4 regions of the Terrabacter sp. 05T424 genome follow, and region 1 is predicted to be linked to each of the others. Evidence: predicted binding sites of a transcription regulator. Region 1 holds the regulator's gene; each other region holds the start of a gene.

The links. The regulator LexA, encoded in region 1, represses DNA repair genes until DNA is damaged. The targets are predictions, from matches to a motif close to TCGAACANNTGTTCGA.
Region 2: the regulator LexA is predicted to act here: its motif matches at 3,029-3,044, upstream of AC1DE0_RS19775 (HNH endonuclease signature motif containing protein).
Region 3: the regulator LexA is predicted to act here: its motif matches at 3,714-3,729, upstream of AC1DE0_RS09995 (DUF6504 family protein).
Region 4: the regulator LexA is predicted to act here: its motif matches at 3,050-3,065, upstream of ruvC (crossover junction endodeoxyribonuclease RuvC).

The regions. Positions count from the first base shown of each region.
Region 1 is NZ_JBFTLB010000007.1:51,698-57,155, forward strand. It holds gene AC1DE0_RS14810 (alpha/beta hydrolase) at 1-738, opposite strand, end outside; gene AC1DE0_RS14815 (hypothetical protein) at 735-1,064, opposite strand; gene AC1DE0_RS14820 (LysM peptidoglycan-binding domain-containing protein) at 1,336-1,734, opposite strand; gene lexA (transcriptional repressor LexA) at 1,998-2,696, shown strand; gene AC1DE0_RS14830 (hypothetical protein) at 2,796-3,698, shown strand; gene AC1DE0_RS14835 (aminoglycoside phosphotransferase family protein) at 3,711-4,787, opposite strand; gene AC1DE0_RS14840 (Sir2 family NAD-dependent protein deacetylase) at 4,771-5,458, opposite strand, start outside.
Region 2 is NZ_JBFTLB010000012.1:55,800-61,257, forward strand. It holds gene AC1DE0_RS19760 (hypothetical protein) at 1-307, shown strand, start outside; gene AC1DE0_RS19765 (NAD(P)/FAD-dependent oxidoreductase) at 314-1,999, opposite strand; gene AC1DE0_RS19770 (phosphatase PAP2 family protein) at 2,047-2,874, opposite strand; gene AC1DE0_RS19775 (HNH endonuclease signature motif containing protein) at 3,089-4,696, shown strand; gene AC1DE0_RS19780 (CAP domain-containing protein) at 4,715-5,218, opposite strand; gene AC1DE0_RS19785 (DUF4385 domain-containing protein) at 5,323-5,458, opposite strand, start outside.
Region 3 is NZ_JBFTLB010000003.1:173,889-179,346, reverse strand. It holds gene AC1DE0_RS10005 (DNA polymerase III subunit alpha) at 1-2,643, opposite strand, end outside; gene AC1DE0_RS10000 (SAV_6107 family HEPN domain-containing protein) at 2,649-3,116, opposite strand; gene AC1DE0_RS09995 (DUF6504 family protein) at 3,151-3,450, opposite strand; gene AC1DE0_RS09990 (DUF4126 domain-containing protein) at 4,086-4,826, shown strand; gene AC1DE0_RS09985 (hypothetical protein) at 5,020-5,458, shown strand, end outside.
Region 4 is NZ_JBFTLB010000003.1:293,874-299,331, forward strand. It holds gene AC1DE0_RS10545 (DUF4037 domain-containing protein) at 1-77, shown strand, start outside; gene kynU (kynureninase) at 70-1,323, opposite strand; gene pdxT (pyridoxal 5'-phosphate synthase glutaminase subunit PdxT) at 1,492-2,172, shown strand; gene AC1DE0_RS10560 (YebC/PmpR family DNA-binding transcriptional regulator) at 2,169-2,927, shown strand; gene ruvC (crossover junction endodeoxyribonuclease RuvC) at 3,105-3,770, shown strand; gene ruvA (Holliday junction branch migration protein RuvA) at 3,767-4,369, shown strand; gene ruvB (Holliday junction branch migration DNA helicase RuvB) at 4,366-5,458, shown strand, end outside.

The DNA.
Region 1 (5,458 bases):
CGGCACCCCGTCGCGAGGACCGACCCACTCAGGCTGCTCGCGGAGAGCCTGACGTCGCTCCTCGTCGGTGAGGGACCGCCACCACGCCGCCGACGCGAACACGCCGGCGGCCGTCGGGGGCGGCGCCGGCAGGTCGCTTCCGTCGAGGACAGCCGCCCCGGAGGCCGATCCAGCCGCCGGGCCGCCTGCTGCCGCGAGAGAGGTGGCTCCTCGCGCCGCGGCCAGCAGCGCGCGGTGCAGGTCTTCGTCGGTCCGGGTGGCCGCGCGCCGGGCCTGCTGCAGGCAGGCGTCGACCTCGGCCCTGAGCAGGTCGTCGAGGCGCGCCCGGTGCGCCTCCCCGACAGGGTCGCCGAGAGAGGCTCGCACCGGGAGGAACAGGCGACCGTCGTCGTCGACCCAAGCACCCTCGTCAGACGCTCGGTGGTCGGCGCGCCCGATCAGGTCGAGTGCACCCTGCAGGCGTTGGGCGGCGTGGGCCACGGCGTTCCCTGCCACCGCGATGCTGCTCGCGAGCTGTCCCAGCCCGGCCACCACGGTGCCGTAGCGGTCGGCCGCGGCGCTCGAGCCGGCACCGCTCCACCGAGGCGCGGCCGACCGGCGCCACAGCACCAACTCGGCCAGGACGACGAGCCGGGATCGGCGCTGCTCCAGACGCCGGCTCACCTCGAGCAGCAGCTGCGGCCGGCCGGCACGGATGTCGCGCACGGTCAGGCCCGAGCCCACGACCGCGGCGCTCACCGTGTGCCGTCGACGGGGTCGCCTTGGGCGGCGCCAGGCAGGGTCGCCTGCAGGGCTTGCCGGGCCACCTGTTCGACGGCGTCGTAGCCGTCGGCGGCGAGGCTGACGCGACGCCCGAGCTCGCGGAGCTCCCACTGGGCCGTCGACAGCCTCGCCTGCCAGGCAGCCGCCACCTGTGGCAGTCCCGACGCGCAGCGACCCCCCGGAAGAGCCGTTGCCACCGGCCGGAGGTCGTCGGCCACCCCGAGCCGCCGCACCTGCCCTAGCACCTCCTCGATGGTGACGGCGCTGGCTCGCAGCGCCGCCGTGTCGATCTCGTATCTCATCCCTGCTCCCTTCCCGAGGCCAGCCACGCTAGGTCGCGGACGCCGGGTCCGGCTGGCGTCATCCACAGGCTCCGGGCGGCCGGTCGTGACACAGCAGAACGCCGCACCCCTCCTCAGGGGTGCGGCGTCCGGGCGGTCACGACGGGGTCGAAGCGCCGTTACCGCCAGCCGCTGGAGGTGGAGCCAACGCGGCCGATGGGGCGGGTCGAGAGAAGCGGGAGCGAGCCAGGCGGCATACGCACGGAAGCCACGAGCCAGGGAGCTCCCGGTGTCAGCGACCCGGGACGACGAGCTGCTGCCCGACGTGGATCTCGGTGGTGCTGAGGCTGTTGGCGACCTGGAGCTCGACGACACCGTCGGCGACGGACAGCTGCGGCAGCTCGCGCGCCGCGATGCCCGACAGCGTCTGACCCGAGGTGACGGTGACCGTGTGGGAGCCGGACGATGCCGAGGCGAGCTGACCGGCCAGTCCGACCGCCAGCAGCGAGACGACCGCCGCGACCAGGATCGAGACCACGAGCCGGCCGAACCGTGTCAGGCGCAGGGGCGGCTGGGCGGCCCGTGCGGCGCGGACGGCCTCGCGCCCGGTGGGCACGAGCACGAGGTGCGGACGGGCCGGCGGCTGCGTGGTCTGCGGCTGACGAACGGCCTCGAGGACGATGGCGCTCATGGTGACCTCCCCTTGCTCCTGAACTGGCGAACGTGTGTTCGATAGAACGTCTGTACGAGTTGTAGCACGTATGTTCGAGGAAGTCGAGACACGCATCGAACAGGTGTTTGGCAACTGTGTTCGAACCTCGTTACTCTTTCCTCACACCACACACCTCACCAGCCACCACTGACACTGGCCCCCGAGCGGCCCTCGACCTCTCCTCGCGCAGTTCTCGAGCCAGGTTCAGCACACGGTCTGACGAGCCGACGAAGGGGATCACCATGGGCGTGACCGAGCTTCCCGATCGCGAGACCGGCGACGGACTGACCGTGCGTCAGCGGCGCGTGCTCGAGGTGATCCGCAACTCCGTCGACCGCAGGGGCTACCCGCCGAGCATGCGCGAGATCGGCGACGCCGTCGGCCTGGCGAGCCCCTCGAGCGTCTCCCACCAGCTCAACGCCCTGGTGGCCAAGGGCTACCTGCGCCGCGACCCCAACCGCCCGCGCGCCCTCGAGATCGTCTCGCCGGATGCGACGGCCGAAGAGGTCGGCTACCGCAGCGGCGACCACTACGACACCGAGACCGGCTCCGGCGACGCCCGTCCCGAGGCGTCCTACGTGCCCGTTCTCGGGCAGATCGCGGCAGGCGTCCCGATCACGGCCGAGGAGGTCGTCGAGGACGTCTTCCCGCTGCCGAAGCAGCTCGTCGGCGAAGGCGACCTCTTCCTCCTCAAGGTCAACGGCGACTCCATGGTCGACGCCGCCATCTGCGACGGCGACTGGGTCGTCGTGCGCCAGCAGCAGCACGCCGACAACGGCGACGTCGTCGCGGCGATGCTCGACAACGAGGCCACGGTGAAGACGTTCAAGCGCGTCGACGGGCACGTCTGGCTGATGCCGCACAACGAGGACTTCTCCCCCATCGACGGCGACGACGCGACGATCCTCGGCAAGGTCACCGCCGTCCTGCGCCGAATCTGACGCGCGGGGTCGCCCGCGGCGACGCGACCCCGCTCCAGCAGGCGTATCGCCACGGCGGCCGCCACACTCTGACGAGTGAGTCCTGCAGAGGAGACCGCCATGGCATCCGGGCGCACCCGCGACGTCGTCTACACCTACCGCTACCTGCGGGGCGCGATGATCGCCCTGCTGCTCATGCTCCTGCTGTCGGTGGGCTACGAGTGGTGGTGGGAGACCGAACACAGCTGCTGGCTCGGCTCGATCAGCGCCTACTACTACACGCCCGCGCGGACGGTCTTCGTCGGCTCCCTCTGCGCCCTCGGCGCGAGCCTCATCGCGTACAAGGGGCACTCGTCCGAGGAGGACGTGCTGCTCAACTTCTCCGGCTTCATGGCGTTCGTCGTCGCCATGGTGCCGACCGTCCCCGACGACCGCTGCGGGCCGAACGCCTACACGCAGACGCCCGCCGAGATCGCCGCGGCGGTGCGCAACAACATCTGGTCGCTCGTCGTCGTCGCGGTGATCGCGGCCGTCATCGTCGCGGCGCTCAAACGAGGCGCGATGCGGCGCGATGCCTCCGCGCGCCCGACGACGCGGTCGGTGCTGGTGACCCTGGCCTGCGCAGGCGTGCTGCTGGTGGAGCTCACCCTGTTCCTCGTCCTGCGCGACCGTTTCATCGCCCTGAGCCACGGCATCGCCGCGGGCACCATGGTGGCCGGGGTCATCGCCGTCATGGTGTTCAGCGCACTGCGCACCGAGGAGCGCCACCGGGCGGCCGGCGACGACGACGGGCGCGGCTACCGCCGCATCTACCTCGCCATCGCGGTCGCGCTCACGGTCGCGCTCGCCGCGACGGTCGTCGCGGCGCTGACGGTCCAGGGCTTCGCCCACCTCGTCCTCGTCGCCGAGGTCATCGTCATCGTGCTGTTCGCGACCTACTGGGGCGTCCAGACCAAGGAGCTGTGGGACCTCGGCGAGGTCTCCGCCGACGAGGCACGCGACCTCGGGGCCCGTGCCGAGTAGCCCCTCCGCGGCTCACGACAGGGGCGTGGGGTCGCCGAGGGCCCCGAGCCACCACGTGCCCGCATCGCCGTACTCCGCCCGCTCTTCTGTCGTCATCGTGGCCACGACCCGCAGCCAGGACTCGGCGCGCGCGAGCCGCCCCAGGTGCAGGGCCGCGGGCAGCGCCTGCCGGAGCCGGGTCGAGGGAACGACGTCGCTCCAGACCTCGAGTCCCGCGTCGGCCACCCGTCGCACTCGCGGGTCGTCGGGCCCCGCCTCGAAGCGGTGCAGGAGCACGTTGAGCGGGATGAACAGGGCGGTGAGGGGGTGCGCGAGCACCGCGTCGCCGAAGTCGAAGAAGCGCATCCCCGCTGGCGTGGCAAAGACGTTGTTGGCGTGCAGGTCGTTGTGCACGAGGTTCACGCCCAGGCCGAGCGCGTCGAGCTCGGTGCCCCACCGCTCCACCGTCGGAAGCAGGCACTCCAGCCGTGCCGCCACCTCCGGCTCCATCCGCCGCGGGTCGCCCGCGGGAAGCGCGACGAGAGAGGCCGTCCGGCCGCTCACGTAGGCCGCCGCGTGCGTCGGGCGCAGGAGGCCGGCGCCGGCCGCCCCGAGCTCACGCTCGTGCCCGACGAGCTCACGCTGCAGGTGCATCGCTTCCGCAGCGACGCGGCACCACGCGTCGACGTCGTCGCCCGCGACGGTCTCGGCGAAGACCGGGCCCTGGTCGGGCACGAGGTGCAGACCTCGCTCGAGGTCCGCGGCGACGACCGGCACCACGCGGTCGGGGGCGAGTCGGTCGAGGACGACGAGCAGCGCGGCCTCGAAGGACTGGTGAGCGCAGTTCTGCTTGGCCCAGTAGACCGTGCCGTCGGCGGCTCGGGCCCGCCACACGGTCGACCACGGACGTTGGTGCACGGGCTCGAGATCGACAAGTTGGCTGCCGAGCCCGTCGAGGGCGCCCTCGAGCCACGTACGCAGCTCGTCGGCGAACTCCTCGGACACCCACCGCACCGACGGGCCGGGCCCGTCCTCAGGCAGGACGGCATACTCCGTCGGTTCGTCCCCGCGGCGGTGCGCACCGCCCTCCGGGTCAGTGACCGAGGGCATCGCGCAGCGCGGTGAGAGTCTCGCCCAGCGGGGCGTGCAGGCGGATCGTCGCCTCGGCATCGCCGCGGGTCGCCGACCGGGTGAGGATGGCAACGGGCACGTGGCGCTGGTGGGCGCGGCGCACGAAGCGGTAGCCGCTCATGACCGACAGTGACGAACCGAGCACGAGCACGGCGCCGGCCGCCTCGACGAGTCCGAAGCAGCGCTCGACGAGCGCCTTGGGCACGGACTCGCCGAAGAAGACCACGTCGGGCTTGACGGTGTCGTTGCCGCAGACGAGGCAGCGCGGCGCGTGGAAGGACTCGACGAGGGCGTCGGCCAGCACGATGTCGCCGTCAGGCCGCACCTGCTCGCCCCACTGCGACCCGACGGACGTCGCGGCCTCGGCGAAGCGTGCCATGAAGCCGGGGTTGGCCTCCGTCATCCTCTCGTGCAGGCCGATTCGCGAGGTGTACTCGCCGCAGGTCAGGCACACCGCGCGCTCCAGCGACCCGTGCAGCTCGACGACGTCGGTCGCGCCGGCAGCTTGGTGCAGGCCGTCGACGTTCTGGGTGATGACCGGGCCGAGGTAGCCCGCACGTTGGAGGTCGGTGACGACCCGGTGGCCCTCGTTGGGGGACGCGGCTTTGAACCGCTGCCACCCGATGTAGCTGCGGGCCCAGTAGCGGCGG
Region 2 (5,458 bases), on a different contig from region 1:
GGACACGACACCCCGCCCCGCTCGTCCCGTTCCCCCGCCCTCACGCGCTGGCTACCGCGGCATGCTGCGCCGCGGTCTCGGCGCCGCCGGTGCGGCCGTCGCCGTGGCCTTCGTCGGCACCGCTGCCCTCGGCGCCGGTCAGGCGCATGCCGCCGGGGTGGCCGGTGGACTCACGCCCGTGAAGTTCGAGACGCAGCCGACGCCCCACCCGCACCGTCACGGTGCAGCGCACCCGGCCAACCTGCCGGCGGCGACGACGGCCGCCTACCGCTACTCGTTCCGCGACGGGCAGCTCATCGAGCTCTGACCGGTCTCAGCGGCTCGGGTCGAGCCAGGCGTGCACGAGCGGCACGACCGAGGCGCCCTCGCCGCTCGCCGCCGCCACGCGCTTCATCGACCCGGCACGGATGTCTCCGGCGGCGAAGACCCCGGGCACCGTCGTCTCGAGGCTCTCGGGAGGCAGGCCGTGCCGCCAGTGGTCCTGCGGAACGTCGCGACCGGTGAGCACGAAGCCGCGCTCGTCGCGGGCGACATCGTCGGGCAGCCAGTCGCAGTAGGGTTCTGCGCCGATGAGCAGGAACAGGCCCCGGCACTCGCGCCGGGTCTGGGTGCCGTCCCGGACGTCGCGGGTGGTGACCCAGCCGAGCCGCCCGTCGTCGCCGGCCCCGCCCTCGACGACCTCGGAGCAGGTCTGGACCGTGATGCGCGGGTTGTAGCGGATCTCGCCGACGAGGTAGCTCGACATCGTCTCGGCGAGGCTCTCGCGGCGCACGAGGATCGTCACCGACCGGGCGAACCGGGCCAGGTGGATGGCGGCCTGGCCGGCGGAGTTGCCGCCGCCGACGACGATGACGTCGGACCCCTCCATCTCGCGGGCGGCGGTCATGGCGCTGCCGTAGTGCACGCCGAGTCCGACGAGCCGCTCGATGCCCGGGGCGTCGAGCCGGCGGTACTTCACTCCCGCGGACACGACGACGGCGCGGGCTCGCACGTCGCCGCCCTCGGTGCAGAGGCGGTGCGGCTCGGGGTTGCCCTCGTCGTCGACGCCGCCGGCGACGAACGAGGTGACCGGCCAGCCGGTGAAGAACTGGGTGCCGAAGCGGATCGCCTGGTTGCGCGCCCGCTGGGCGAGCCGCATACCGCTGATGCCTCTCGGGAAGCCGAGGTAGTTGCGGATCATCGACGACGTGCCTGCTTGTCCGCCAACGGCTTCCGCCTCGAGCACCACAGTGCTGAGACCCTCCGACGACGCGTAGACCGCCGCGGCCAGACCAGCCGGTCCGGCCCCGACGATCGCGACGTCGACGACGCGGTCGACGTCGACGTCGGCGGGCCGACCGTAGATGCGCGAGGCGACGTCGCGCACGCTCCTCGCGCTGCCGACGCGCTTGGCCATGTCCATGACGAGCGGGAACTCCGGCTCGCCTCCCTCGGCCGCGAGCAGCTGCAGCACGTGCTGGCCCTTCTCGCTGTCGGGGGCGTAGACGCGGTTGGGCATGCCCATGCGGTCGAGGTAGTCGCGGATGCCGAGCGTGAGCGCGTCCTCGACGGGGGAGACGATCGCGACGGCGACGACCTCGGGCTCGGCGACGGTCGAGCCCCAGTCGGAGAGCAGCTCGCAGATGGCCGTGTGGAACTCCTCGTCGCGGGCGCCGCGCGGCATCAGCAGGTACGCGTCGTACTTGCCCTTCGCCATGCCGCCGCGAAGGCGCTCGGCGTCCTCCCGGAAGGTCGACACGTGGGCGGCGATGACGCGGCGCGCGGTCGGCACTGTCTGGCGCCACCAGTGGAAGGCCTGGTGCACATCGCCGTCGGGCAGGCGCGACTCGGTGACGAACATCGCCACCTGGCCTCCGTCGGCGACGACGCGCTTCGCGGCCTGTTTGGCCTCGTGGGCCGAGGTGGCCGTGGGCAGCTCGTAGTCGCGGGCGTAGCGACTGAACTCGTCGAGCAGCTGCTCGCAGCGCGTCTCGGACACCAGGATGATCGCCGGCTTCACCCTGTCGATCCTAGGAGGGCGGGCGCCGAGAAGGTATGCCGTCGCGCTCAGTCCGTGATCACGGTGACGCCGGTGGGCCGCCGGTTTTCCTCTGGTCGCTGACGCAGGGTCAGCCACAACCGGTGCGCGGTGATCACCAGGAGCGCCCAGGCGAGGCCGATGAGCCAGCCGGCGACGACGTCGGTGAGCCAGTGGTGCCCGAGGAAGACGCGGGAGAGTCCCATCGCCACGACGAACACCGTGGCCGTCGTGATGGTGACGACGCGCTGCCAGGTGGCGGTCGTCTCGATGAGGATGAGGTAGGCCACCACGGTCGTCAGGACGGTGGCGTTGAGCGTGTGCCCGCTGGGGAAGCTCGGTGAGATCTCGAGCGGTGGCACGGCCAGCGCCGCCGGCGGCCGGGCCCGGTCGACGAAGTCCTTGCCCACGATCGTCATGGCGATGGACCCGGCGGCTGCGACGACGGTCAGGACGATGGGCGTCCAGCGACGGCGCCGCCAGGTGACGATGGCGACCGCCACGGCGGCGAGGATCGGCATGCCGACCGGCCCGCCGACGTCGGTGAAGGCGGTGACGGCCGAGTCGAGACCGGGGGATCGCAGCGTGACGGCCGCGTCGAGCACCGGCTGGTCGATCGCGGAGAGGGACCTGTTCTCGGTGACGCTCTCGTAGACCGACTCGATGCCCTCGACCAGCAGGACCATGACGACGATCGCGATCGCGGCGAAGACGACGAAGGCCAGGTGCGCGGACGACCACTGCACCGTTCGCGTCGTGGCGGCGACGAGCCACCGGCCGAATCTCGAGTGCCACGACGTGAGGTCGCGGGCGCCGATCGTGTCGTCTGGGGTGGATGGCCGGCCGGTCGGTGGCATGGCCCCATCCTCACCCATGGGTTCGGGACGTGGCGGGAGGCGGCGCCTCGCGTCGGCGGCGAGCTGTTGCCCAGCCAGGTCGGAGCGCGTGCTGCAGCCTTGGATGACTCTGCGGCGCAGTCTGTTTGCTGTGGACGGCCGGTTGACAGGGGTGTCGAACCCGTGTTCGAATGTATGTCAAGAGATGACAACGACGGGGTCGAAGGAGTGGGGCATGACGACCGACGCCTGTGCGCCACACGCCGTGCAGGCGCGGCCGTCGCACCACCTCTCCGACGCTCTCGTCGACCTGACTGACCTGTCCGAGCTCTATGGGGCGCGAGCGGCAGGACGCGCGACCGTGCCCGTTCACGACCGATCCAGCGTCGAGCGTGCCGTGCGTCGTGAGGTGGCTCGGGTCCTGCTGGAGCACCAGCTTCCTGTGCTCGTCGCTGAGCTCGTCGCTGCCGCGACGGACGACCTGGCACTCGAGCCGCCCACCGACCTCGAGGCGATGGCGAGTGCCGAGCTCCGTGTCGTCGAGGCCGTCGAGAGGTGCAAGGCGGTCCTCGACGGAGTCGCTCTGGAGTCGCTCGCGAGGCTCGAGTCCGACATCGAGGCGGGGGAGCAGGCGCGATTCGCCGCGCTCGGTCGGGCGCGACCGCCGGGCTGGGTCGACCCCGCAGAGCTCACCGTGCTCGAGGTCGCCACGGCGACCGGTCTCGGTCAGCACGAGGTGGGCGCTCGTCTCGACCTGGCGACCACCCGCAGTCCGGGCGCCGCTGAGCTGCGAGCTCGCCTGTCCCGCGGGGAGGTGAGCCTCTACCGAGCGTGCACCGTCGAGCACGAGATCCGGCAGCTGCCGGCCGAGGCCGGGCCCGACATCGTCGAGGCGGCACTCCGGTCGAAGGACGATGCGCCTCCCTCGCCGACACTGTTCCGCCAGCGGCTCACTCGTGCCTGCCTGGCAGCCGACCGTGAGGCCGCGGCTCGTAGACGTGCGGCCCGGAGGCGCCGTGGTGCGCATGCCCGCATCGACGCCGATGGTCTCGGCGTGCTCACCGTCACCAACGACGCCGACAAGATCATCGCCGCGATGGAGCGGGTGGACGTGCTGGCCCGTGGCGCACGGCAGGCCGGCGACTCGCGCTCGCTTGATGAGTTGCGGGCCGACATCATCAGCGATGCGCTGATCTTCGGCGAGACAGACCTGTCACCGCGAGGTCCAGTCGATGCCGGACGCACGAAGGCCGGCCGCCGGCCACCGGCGCAGGTCACGATCGTCGTGCCCCTCAGCACAGCCTTGGGGCTCACCGATGCACCGTGCGAGATCCCTGGCTACGGATGGGTCACCGCCGAGCACGCCAGACAGGTCATCCTCAACCCCGACTCGGCGTGGCGACGCCTCATCGTCGATGCCACGACGGGCACGGCGCTCAAGCTGGAGACCCAGGCCTACCGTCCTACGGCTGAGATGAGGGCGCACGTCGAGGCGGTCGACGGCAGCTGTCGGGGGCCCGGTTGCACGGTCCCGGCAGCACGCTGCGACCTCGACCACGACATCCCCTGGCCGCACGGTCCGACGACCTGCACCAACCTCACCGGCAAGCACCGTCTGCACCACAACGTCCGCACCCACGGGCAGTGGCAGGCCGAACGCGACCCCCTCGACCACACGGTCCGCTGGCGCACGGCGGCCGGACGCCGCTACACGAGCCGTCCCCACGACTGGCTCGAGGCGCTTCGAGATGGCCCGCCGCCTGAGACCCCGCGGCGCGAGCACTCGCCGCACGAACACCCGCCCCATGAGCACTCGCCGGACAGCGACGGGCCGCCCTTCTGAAGCTTGGCGCCGGTTCGGTCAGCCGCCGAAGTCCTGGGTCCAGTAGGCGCCGTAGGGGCCGCCGGTGGCGTAGCCGACCCCGATGGCCCGGTAGCCGCAGTTGAGGATGTTGGCCCGGTGGCCAGGGCTCTTCATCCAGGCGGTCATCACGGCAGACGGGGTGCGGTAGCCGGCCGCGATGTTCTCGCCGAGCCGGGTGCCGGTGTAGCCCTGAGCCCTGATCCGCTGCACGAAGGTGCGCCCGTCGAGGGAGGTGTGCGAGAAGTAGCGCCGCTTCGCCATGTCGGCGGAGTGTGCCTGGGCGGCGCGGGCGAGCCGGGCGTCGGCGACCACTCCGCGGCACCCCACCTTGGCCCGCTGTGCATTGACGAGCTGGACGACCTGCTGCTGGTAGGTGAGTGCGGCGCTCGCCGGTGCCGCCGCCGTCGCCAGCGGGGCCGCCGCCAGCAGGACGGTCAGGCCGGCGAGGACGGCCGGGCGGATGCGGCGCGCGCGAGTGGTGGGGGCGGGCGTGGTCTTCATGGTGCCTCCGGGGAGCGTGACTCCGGCCGTGTGCCGTCCGGCCACGCTAGGCGCGTACGCGTCGGTACACTTACGAAACCGGCAAAAAGGACAATGGTCCCGAGTCAGCCGTGGCACTCCCGATGCTCGGCCCGCCACGCCGTGTACGCCTCCACCTGCTCCACGGCGTCCCAGGCGGCCTTGAAGATGCGAGCCGCCTCGGCCTTCTCCGGGTCCTCCGGACCGCGGGGCAGAGCGGCC
Region 3 (5,458 bases), on a different contig from region 1:
GCCGAAGGTGCGGGCGTCGTCGAGGATGAGCCGTTTGGGGTACATGCCGGGGTCGTGGGTCAGCACCCCAGCGAGGAAGGCGGCCGGGTGGTGGGTCTTGAGCCAGGCCGACTGGTAGGTCGGCAGCGCGAAGGCGGCCGCGTGCGCCTTGCAGAACCCGAATGACGCGAAGGCCTTGAGGACCTCCCAGATCTTGTCGGCGACCTCAGGCGGGTAGCCGCGGGCCAGGGCGGCCGGGCGCCACCAGTGCTCGATCTGCCGCTGGCCGTCGGGGGTCCCGAGCGCACGGCGTACCTCGTCGGCCTGCGCGAGGGGCACGCCGGTGGTCTCGGCGACGATCATGAGGACCTGCTCGTGGAAGACGACGACGCCCTCGGTCTCCTCGAGCGCGGGGATGAGCGTCGGGTGCAGGAAGGAGGGGTCCTTCCAGCCCTGCCGCGCGTTGAGGAACGGGATGATCATGTCGCTCTTGACCGGACCGGGCCGGAACAGCGAGATGTCGATGATGAGGTCGTCGAAGGTCTGCGGCCCGAACTTGCCGATGAGCTCGCGCTGGCCGGGGCTCTCGATCTGGAAGCAGCCGAGGGTCTTGGTCGAGCGGACGAGCTCGAAGGTCGGCTCGTCGTCGAAGGGCACCTGGGTCTCGTCGTCGAGGTCGATGGTCGTGCCGTCGACGCGCTCGACCTCGTCGATGGCGTGAGCCATCGCCGACTGCATGCGGATGCCGAGGACGTCGAGCTTGAGCAGGCCCATCTCCTCGACGTCGTCCTTGTCGAACTGGCTCATCGGGAAGCCGAGCCAGCTCGCCTCGACGGGGGTGCGGTCGAGCAGGACCGAGTCGGAGAGCACGACCCCGCACGGGTGCAGCGCGATGTGCCGTGGCAGTCCGTCGAGACGCTCGACGATGTCGAACATCAGCTGCAGGCGCGGCACGTCGAGCCCACTCGCCCGCAGCTCGGGCAGCTCGGCCAGGGCGTTGCGCACGTTGCGGGCGGCGATGTGCGGGAACGCCTTGGCCATCGCGTCGACCTCGGGCGGGGGCAGCCCGAGCGCGGCGCCGGCGTCGCGGATCGCGTGACGCACCCGGTAGGTGTCCATCATCGAGACGCAGGTGACCCGCTCGCCGCCGAAGTGGTCGAGGATGCGCTCGTAGATCTCGGTGCGGCGGGCCGACTCGACGTCGATGTCGATGTCGGGCAGCTCGGCTCGAAGCGGTGAGCAGAAGCGCTCCATGAGCAGGCCGTGACGCATCGGGTCGACCCCGGAGATGCCGAGGAGGTAGTTGACGAGGGACCCGGCCCCGGAACCGCGGGCGGCGACCCGCACCCCCATCTCGCGGATGAGGTCGCAGACCTGGGCGACGGTGAGGAAGTAGGTCGCGTAGCCGAGCGTCTCGATGACGCCGAGCTCGTCCTCGAGCCGGTCGCTGACGGCACCGAGCTCGCTCGCGGAGCGACCGGGGTAGCGGGTCGCGATGGACTCGCGGCACCGGCGGGCCAGGACATGGTGCGGGTTGGTGCCGGGACGGATGCCGAGCACGCCGGGCTCGGGCAGGTGCACCGAGCCGATGCCGAGGTCGGAACGGGGATCCTGGACGCACTCGGTGGCGAGCGCCGTGGTGCGGGCGAGCAGCTCGCTCGCCTGCTCGCGGGCGAGCGAACCGCCGCCGACGAGCCCGGGGCCCGAGACCTGCACGACGTCGAGGGCGAGGGCGTGCATGAGCGGCGTCGGGGACAGGTGCCCCGCCGTGGTGACGCGGTCGAGGTGGCGCGCGTCGAGGGCGACGAGCCGACGGGCGGCGTCGAGGACGTCGACGATGGCGGCGTCCTGCGGGTCGGCGTGGCGCACCGCCGCCGTGATGACGCTGGGCACGCCCATCTCGCAGGCGAGGGCGAGCATGCGGCCGGCCTGGCCGAGGCTGCCGGGCTGGTGCTCGGGTCCGCCGTGGCAGACGACCTCGACGGCGACGCCGCCACGCGGCAGCAGTGCGACCCAGCGCTCCAGCGCCGCCCGGGCCCGGTCGCGTCGCTTGGCGAGCACCTCTCGGCCGACGTCGGAGTCGGGCCCCAGGAGCACGACGAGCGGGCTGGGGCCGCCGGCCACCGACGAGGTATGCCGTCCGCTGCGTCGGGCGGACAGGTCCCGATCGGGAGCGGCCGGGCCGGCCGGGCCGAGGTCGGGGTCAGGCCCCGGACGCGCGTGCTCGGCCACGAGGCTCGCGGTGGTGACCGGGTTGCCGCGCTCGCCGCGCAGGTGGGTCGCGGTGACGAGACGACAGAGGGCCGCCCAGCCCTCGCCCGGCGCGAGGCCGGTGGCGCTGCCGCGGGCCAGCACCGTGACGCGCGGCAGCCTGGGGTCGACGAGCGCCCCACCGCGGACCGGGGTGCGCACGGGTCGTCGCCGCTCGGGATGCTCCGGCCCGAGGGCGAGGTCGACACCGAGGATCGGTGCGACGTCGTGCTCCATGCAGGAACGGACGAACTTCACTGCGCCGTAGAGCCCGTCGCGGTCGGTCAGCGCGAGGGCCGGTTGGCCGAAGGCTGCGGCTCGCTCGACGAGCTGGTGCGGCTTGGCCGTGCCGTAACGCATGGAGTAGCCGGACGCGACGTGCAGGTGGACGAAGGCTGGAGTGGTGGTGGTCATGCTGCTCACGCGCTGTTCGCCCGGCTCCTCGTGGCGGGGGCGGCCGAGACGGGGGTGATCGACTGCGGCAGCGGCATCGTCGCCGGGATCCCGAGAAGGTCCTGGACGATCTCGAGGAACATCTCGGCCTGACGCAGCAGGTCGTCGGCCTCGCGGGAGCTGATGTGACCGCCGCGGTCGATGATCGACCGGTGGGCCGAGCACGCGGAGAAGAAGGCAGCCCACTCCCCCAGCTCGGGGGCCACCCCCGGCAGCACCTGCCAGACGCTGCGTGGCCGGGAGCGCGGCGACGGGACGGTGCGGGCGGCGACGAGGGCCGCCGCGGCCCGCAGGGCCCCGAGGTGGGAGTCGCGGTAGCGCTCGGACGCGTCACTCGTGCGGCACGCGGACTCGAGGGTCGCGCGGCCCCGTTCGAGCAGGTCGAGCACGGCGACCGAGATGGGTGGGCGTCGCACGTCGTGGGCGGCGGTCATGGTGGCTGTTCTCCTCTCTCGTCTCATGTCGGTCTCAGTCGGAGACCCGGACGAGCGACCATTGGTCGCCCCTCGGGGACTCGTCGTGGGCGAGGTCGTAGACCCCGGGCGCGAAGGACCACCCCGGGCTCGCCTCGACCCGCCAGACGTGCTGCTCGGCCGCTGCTGCGACCAGCGTCTCGCCGGGGCGCACCTGTGCCTCGTCGGCCTCGAGCGCGTCGCGCCACCAGGCGCGGCGCTCGCGCCACTGGGAGAGGACGCTGCGCACGACGTAGAGGCGACCGCGCCAGATGAACGCCTCCGGAGCCGGTCCTGCCGACGACACGGATGACACGGATGGCTCCGGCACACCTGACGGCTCTGGCGAAACGGACGCATCCAGCGACGCCGACGATCCGCCTTCCCGGCTCTTCTCCCGGCCTCTCTCCCACTCCTGCTCTCTTCTCTGCACCCTCACCTGGACGGAGTCACTGAACCTACGCACCACGACACGTCTCCCTCGGACACGTCGGGCCGGACATCACGACCCGGACCACTTGCGCCCCACACGAGCAGCCCGACAACCAACCGACGACTGACTGACAAACCGACAAAAGTTCGAACACTTGTTCGATGTGAAGAGCGTAACCCCCGGCGCCGACACCGTGTCAAGAACGGCCGGACCGCCCGCTGCGCATCCGGCATACGGCACGAAACGGGCGAACCTGAGTAATCGTGCTCAGGTCCGCCCGTCCGTTCCTCGGAAGGGTTGGGACCGCGGGTTCGGTCCGCGAACGGAGAGGCGCAGGGGTCCTGTCCGCTCACGGATCGGACCCGTTCCGCTGCCCGCCGGCCACCTCGTGCCAGCGCGTCCCGTTGCGCGCCCCCCGGGAATACGGGAGCGTCAGTGGCGTTGGACCTGGGCTCGGCCGACCGGACGGGCATGGACGCACCGGCGCACCGCGACCGGCGCACGACCGAAGGAGCGTCGTGGGCGCCGAGCTCATCCCCATGGCCTTCACCACCGGGTGGGGCAGCGGGGTCAACGCGTACGCCGTCGTGCTCGTCCTCGGACTGGCCGACAAGATCTTCAACCTCAGCCAGATCCCCAACGCCCTGGCACGCACCGACGTGCTCGTCGGCGCAGGGATCCTCTTCGCCGTCGAGATGCTCGCCGACAAGATCCCCTACGTCGACTCCGTCTGGGACTCGGTGCACACGGTCGTCAGACCGGCCGTGGGCGCGACGATCGGCTACCTCATCGGCCACGAGACCGCCGGCCTCGACGCGGCGATCGGCGCGGCCACCGGCGGCGTCACGGCGCTGATCTCGCACGGCATCAAGGCCGGACTGCGCGCCGCCGTCAACACCTCCCCCGAGCCGGCGAGCAACATCGTCGTCAGCACCACCGAGGACGTCACGGTCACAGGGGTCACCGCACTCGCCATCGCGCACCCCTGGTGGGCGGCCGCGATCGCGTTCCTCTTCCTCGCCATCGGGGCGTTCCTCGTCTACAAGCTCGCCGGCCGCATCCGGCGCTACAAGCGGCGCTACGACGCCTGGGGCGAACGGGTGGGCATCTCCGCCCCGTCGGCCGGTGCCGTCGACTCGCGTCACGACCCTGGTCGCCGACCCGGATGGGGCCTGGGTCGCGACCGTGGGTCCGGGCCGCCTCGCCCGGTGCCACCGGCCGAGGCCCGACCCGAGCGCCCCTTCGACCAGGAGACCTGACCGCCGCGTCACGGCAACCTCACGGCGACTCCCGACGACGTCACGGTGACCCAGCGGCGAGCAAGGCTGACACCTCACAAGAAGGCGCACCGACTCACAGGACGTGCCCACGAGGGCAAGGGCCCTGCCACAGGGCCGTCTCCGACGGTGGATCCAGCTGGCACGAGGCCAGCCCATCGAAGGAGTGGAACGCATGAAGAACAAGACCATCGCGCTGGCCGGCGCCGGCATCGTGGCCGCGTCGGCGCTCGCGCTCGGCGGGGCCGCCCTCGCAAGCGCGGACGAGTCCGCGGGAACGACCAGCCTCACCGCGAACGGGGCTGTCTACGGCCAGCTCGGCGAGGGAACGGGCGGCGCGGCCGGCAACGGCAACACCGACCCGAGCAAGCCGATGCGGTCCGACGAGACGCTGCTCACCGGCGACACGGCCGCCAAGGTGACGGCCGCCGCCAAGGCCAAGGAGCCGACCGCGACGATCGAGCGCGTCGAGACAGACTCCGACGGCGTGTACGAGGCGCACATGGTGCGCACGGACGGCACGCACATCATCGTCCAGGTCGACGCCTCGTTCGCGGTCACCGCCGTGCAGGAGGTCGGCCCGGGCGGCGGTCCGGGCGGCGGTCGCGGAGACC
Region 4 (5,458 bases), on a different contig from region 1:
TGGGGTCGGCGGAGCAGTGGAGCGCCAACGTCGACGTGCTCGTCGACGCCGCGCTCCGTCGACGACCCGTCAGGTGACGGCGCCCCGCTCGGCGAACTCCGGCTGCTCGAACTCGCGGCCGTCGAGCACCTCCTTCACGTGCACGGCTGCCCGGACGGCGTCGACGTGGGTCACGTAGAGCGGCGCGAAACCGAGCCGGATGATGTCAGGCTCGCGGAAGTCCCCGATGACCCCGCGGGCGATCAGCGCCTGCACGACGGCGAACGCCTGCGGGTGGCGCAGCGAGACCTGCGAGCCGCGACGGCCGGGCTCGCGCGGAGTGGCCAGGGGCAGGTCGACACCGAGCTCGTCGAGGGCGTCGATGAACGTGCCGGTCACCGACAGGGAGACGGCCCGCACGTCCGCAGGGGAGAGGCCGTCGTACGCGGTCAGCGCCGCCTCGAGGGCGAGCACCGACAGCAGGGGCGGGGTGCCGACCCGCGCCCGCGTGATGCCGGGTGCCGGCTCGTAGTCGGGGCGCATCTCGAACGGGTGGGCGTGGCCCTGCCAGCCGGTGAGCGGCTGGTCGAAGGTGTCCTGGTGGCGCTGGGCGACGTAGAGGAACGCGGGCGCACCGGGGCCACCGTTGAGGTACTTGTAGCCGCACCCCACGGCGAGGTCGGCGCCCCCGGCATCGAGGTCGACCTCGAGCACCCCGGCCGAGTGGCACAGGTCCCAGCAGGCCAGCGCACCCACTGCGTGGGCCGCCCGGGTGATGGCCGGCAGGTCCCAGACCTCTCCGGTGCGGTAGTCGACGCTCGAGTAGGACGCGAGAGCCAGGTCCTCGCCGATCTCACCGATCGCCGCCACCGCGTCCCGCGGGTGGACCCGGCGCACCTCCAGCCCCGCCAGCGCGGCGGCAGACTCGGTCATGTAGAGGTCGGTGGGGAACGAGTCGGGGTCGGTGAGCACCACGCGACGTCCCGGGCGCAGGCGTCCCGCACCGACGATCGCCTTGAACAGGTTGACCGACGTGGAGTCCGTGACGACGACCTGCCCGGGTGCGGCGCCGACGAGTCGGCCGACTGTGTCGCCGACCCGCGTCTGGGCACCCCACCAGTCGGCCTCGTTCCACGACCGGATGAGCCGCTCGCCCCACTGCCGGTGCATGACGTCGTCGACGACGGCCGGCACGGCACGGGGGAGGGCACCGAGCGAGTTGCCGTCGAGGTAGATGACACCCTCGGGCAGGTCGAAGCGGTCTCGCGTGTCGCGCAGCGGCGACTCGGCGTCCGCGCGCTCGGCGCGGGCGAGAAGGGCGTCGTGGGTGTGCACCGTCGTCATGGCCGCAACGTAGCCGGTGGGCTCACCGTGGCGTCAGGGCAGGTGCGGTGGCCGTCTCACATGCCAGACGGTTCGTCGGAGTCGGGCACGGGGGAGCCCCGCGTCGGGGCGGTCGCCGCTCCGCCCTACGCTTGCCCGGTGAGCACCACGACCACCAACGGCGAGACCATGACCGCGCCGTCAGCCGCAGAGACGGTGCGCATCGGCGTCCTCGCCGTGCAGGGCGACGTGCGCGAGCACCTCGCAGCATTGAGCGCCCTCGGCGCCGAGGCCGTCACGGTACGCCGCCCGTCCGAGGTCGAGCAGGTCGACGGGCTGGTCATCCCCGGTGGCGAGTCGACCGTCATGGACAAGCTCGTCCGCGCGTTCGAGCTGCGTGAGCCCCTGCTGCGCCGCATCGCGGAGGGCATGCCCGCGTACGGCTCGTGCGCCGGGATGATCATGCTCGCCGACCGTATCGTCGACGCCCGGCCCGACCAGCAGACCCTCGGCGGCCTCGACGTCACGGTTCGGCGCAACGCCTTCGGCCGCCAGGTCGACTCCTTCGAGCAGGACCTCGAGTACGCCTGGTCCGACCCCGGCGCGACCGGCACCGTGCACGCCGTCTTCATCCGCGCACCCTGGGTCGAGGAGGCCGGTCCCGACGTCCAGGTGCTCGCCCGCGCGGGCGAGGGAGCAGCCGCCGGTAGGATCGTCGCGGTCCGGCAGGGCAACCTGATGGCCACGTCCTTCCACCCCGAGGTGGGGGGCGATCGCCGGATCCACGCCGAGTTCGTCTCGATCGTCAGAGCGCACCGACTCCAGCAGTCCGGTGCCAGCCAGTCACCGGAACGCGAGGACACTGCATGAGCGGCCACTCCAAATGGGCCACCACGAAGCACCAGAAGGCGGCCAAGGACGCCAAGCGCGGCAAGCTCTTCGCCAAGCTCATCAAGAACATCGAGGTCGCGGCCCGTCAGGGCGGCGCTGACCCCACCGGCAACCCGACCCTCTACGACGCCATCCAGAAGGCGAAGAAGACGTCGGTGCCCAACGACAACATCGACCGCGCGGTCAAGCGCGCCTCGGGCGCCGAGGCCGGGGCGGCCGACTGGCAGACGATCATGTACGAGGGCTACGCGCCGAACGGCGTCGCGGTGCTCATCGAGTGCCTCACCGACAACCGCAACCGCGCCGCCGCCGAGGTGCGCACGGCGCTGACCCGCAACGGCGGCCAGCTGGCCGACCCGGGCTCGGTGTCCTACGTCTTCAACCGCAAGGGCGTCGTCACGGTCCTCAAGGAGGCCGGCTCTGAGGACGACATCCTCGAGGTCGTGCTGGAGGCGGGCGCCGAAGAGGTCAACGACAACGGCGACACCTGGGAGATCATCTCCGAGGCCACGGACTTCGTCGCGGTCCGCAAGGCGATCCAGGACGCCGGCATCGACTACGAGTCGGCCGAGGCGTCGTTCGTGCCGAACCTGCAGGTCCCGCTCGACCTCGACGGCGCGAAGAAGATGATCCGCGTCATCGAGGCGCTCGAGGACAGCGACGACGTGCAGAACGTCTTCGCCAACGGCGACATCCCCGACGACGTGCTGGCGCAGCTCGACGAAGACGAGTGAGCTCGTCCGGGCTGATGTGCCCATGCGCTCAGGTGCTCAGGTGCTCAGGTGCTCAGGTGCGGGAGGCACGCCGGTGACCGGCGTGCCTCCCGCCCTTTCGGGGGAGGGCGGTTAGCGTTGCCCCGAACACCTGTTCGGATCGCTCGTCGCCCCGACCACTGACCCAGGAGGTATGCCGTGCGCGTCCTCGCGGTCGACCCCGGGCTCACGCGGTGTGGCGTCGGTGTCGTCGACGGCGTGCCGGGCCGGCGCCTGTCGCTCGTCGAGGTGGGAGTCATCCGCACGCCGTCCACCGACCCCACGCCGAGGCGCCTCGTCGCGGTCGAGGACGAGATGCGGCTGTGGTTCGAGCGGCACCGTCCAGAGGCCGTGGCCATCGAGCGGGTCTTCGCCGACACCAACGTCTCCACCGTCATGGGCACCGCCCAGGTGACCGGCATCGTCATGATCATCGCCGAGCGACTGGGCCTGCCAGTCACCCTGCACACGCCCACCGAGGTCAAGGCCGCGGTCAGCGGCAGCGGTCGGGCCGACAAGGCCCAGGTGACGACCATGGTCACCCGGCTGCTCGGTCTCGACACCCCGCCCAAGCCGGCCGACGCCGCCGACGCCCTCGCGCTCGCGATCTGCCACGTCTGGCGCGGTGGCACCCAGAGCCGGCTCGAGGAGGCACGGCTCGCAGTGCTCGCGCGCACCGGCACCCAGGGCGGCGGCATACCCCGTCGGCTGCCCGCGGGCGGTGCACCGGCCGACCGTCGTCTGCGCACCGCCGCCGTCCGAACCACCCGCTCGACCCCCCAGTCCAGACCCAACCCGTCCAACCCTGGAGCCCAACCCCGATGATCGCCTCGCTCTCCGGCACCGTCCTCAAGGTCGGCCTCGACTCCGTCGTGGTCGGCGTCGGCGGTGTCGGCATGCTCGTGCACACGACGCCCGCCACCGCGACGTCCGTGCGGCTCGGGCAGCCCACCGAGCTGGCCACCAGCCTGGTCGTGCGCGAGGACTCCCTGACCCTCTACGGCTTCGCCACCGACGACGAGAAGCACGTCTTCGAGACCGTCCAGACGGTCTCGGGCGTCGGTCCACGGCTCGCCCTCGCCGTCCTCGCGGTGCACACGCCCGACGCGGTGCGGGTAGCCCTCGGCACGGGTGACCTCGTCGCCCTGACCAAGGTGCCGGGCATCGGCAAGAAGGGCGCCGAGCGCATGGTCCTCGAGCTCAAGGACAAGCTCGGCGCGCTGCCCGGCACGGGTGGCGTCGCCGAGCCCGTCCACCTCCACACCGGCGAGGCCTGGCGCGAGCAGGTGGGCGAGGCGCTGGTCGGGCTCGGCTGGACGGCCCGCCAGGCCGACGACGCCCTCGACAAGGTGGCACCCCTCGCAGCTGACGGCGCGGGGGTCTCCGCTCTGCTGCGTTCGGCCCTGCAGGAGCTCGGGCGATGAGCGTCGACCGGTCCTGGGACGTCGACGAGGCACCCGACGTGTGGGAGGACGGCTTCGACGCGACCGCTCGCATCGTCGACGCCGGCAGCGACACCGACGAGCGACAGGTCGAGGCTGCCCTGCGACCCAAGCGTCTCGACGACTTCCCGGGCCAGCCGCGGGTGCGCGAACAGCTCGGCCTCGTGCTCAAGGCGGCCCGACGCCGGGGCACACCCCCTGACCACGTGCTGCTCTCCGGGCCGCCCGGCCTCGGCAAGACGACGCTGGCCATGATCGTCGCCAGCGAGCTCGAGCAGCCGATCCGCATCACGTCGGGGCCTGCCATCCAGCACGCCGGAGACCTCGCCTCGGTGCTGTCGTCGCTCGCCGAGGGCGAGGTGCTCTTCCTCGACGAGATCCACCGCATGTCGCGCTCCGCCGAGGAGATGCTCTACCTCGCGATGGAGGACTTCCGCGTCGACGTCATCATCGGCAAGGGTCCCGGAGCGACCGCCATCCCGCTCGAGCTGCCGCCGTTCACGGTCGTCGGCGCCACGACCCGGGCGGGCTTGCTGCCGGCGCCGCTGCGCGACCGGTTCGGCTTCACCGGGCACCTCGACTACTACACGGCCGCCGACCTCGTGACGATCCTGCACCGGTCGGCTCGCCTGCTCGGCCTCGACGCCGACGACGACGGCATCCGCGAGATCTCCCTGCGCTCGCGCGGAACGCCCCGCATCGCCAACCGGCTGCTCCGCCGCGTCCGCGACTGGGCCCAGGTGCACGGCGACGGCCGAGTCACCCACTCCGCCGCCCGTCGGGCGCTCGAGCTGTTCGACGTCGACGAGCGAGGGCTCGACCGCCTCGACCGGGCTGTCCTGGAGGCCCTCTGCCGCCGGTTCAACGGCGGACCGGTCGGCCTGTCCACCCTCGCGGTCGCCGTGGGGGAGGAGCCCGACACCGTCGAGACCGTCGCCGAGCCCTACCTCGTGCGCGAGGGGTTCATGGTGCGTACGCCGCGGGGACGCGCCGCCTCGACGCTCGCCTGGCAGCACCTGGGCCTCACTGCACCGGTCGACGCACAGTCGCTCTGGTCCGCGACCCTGCCCA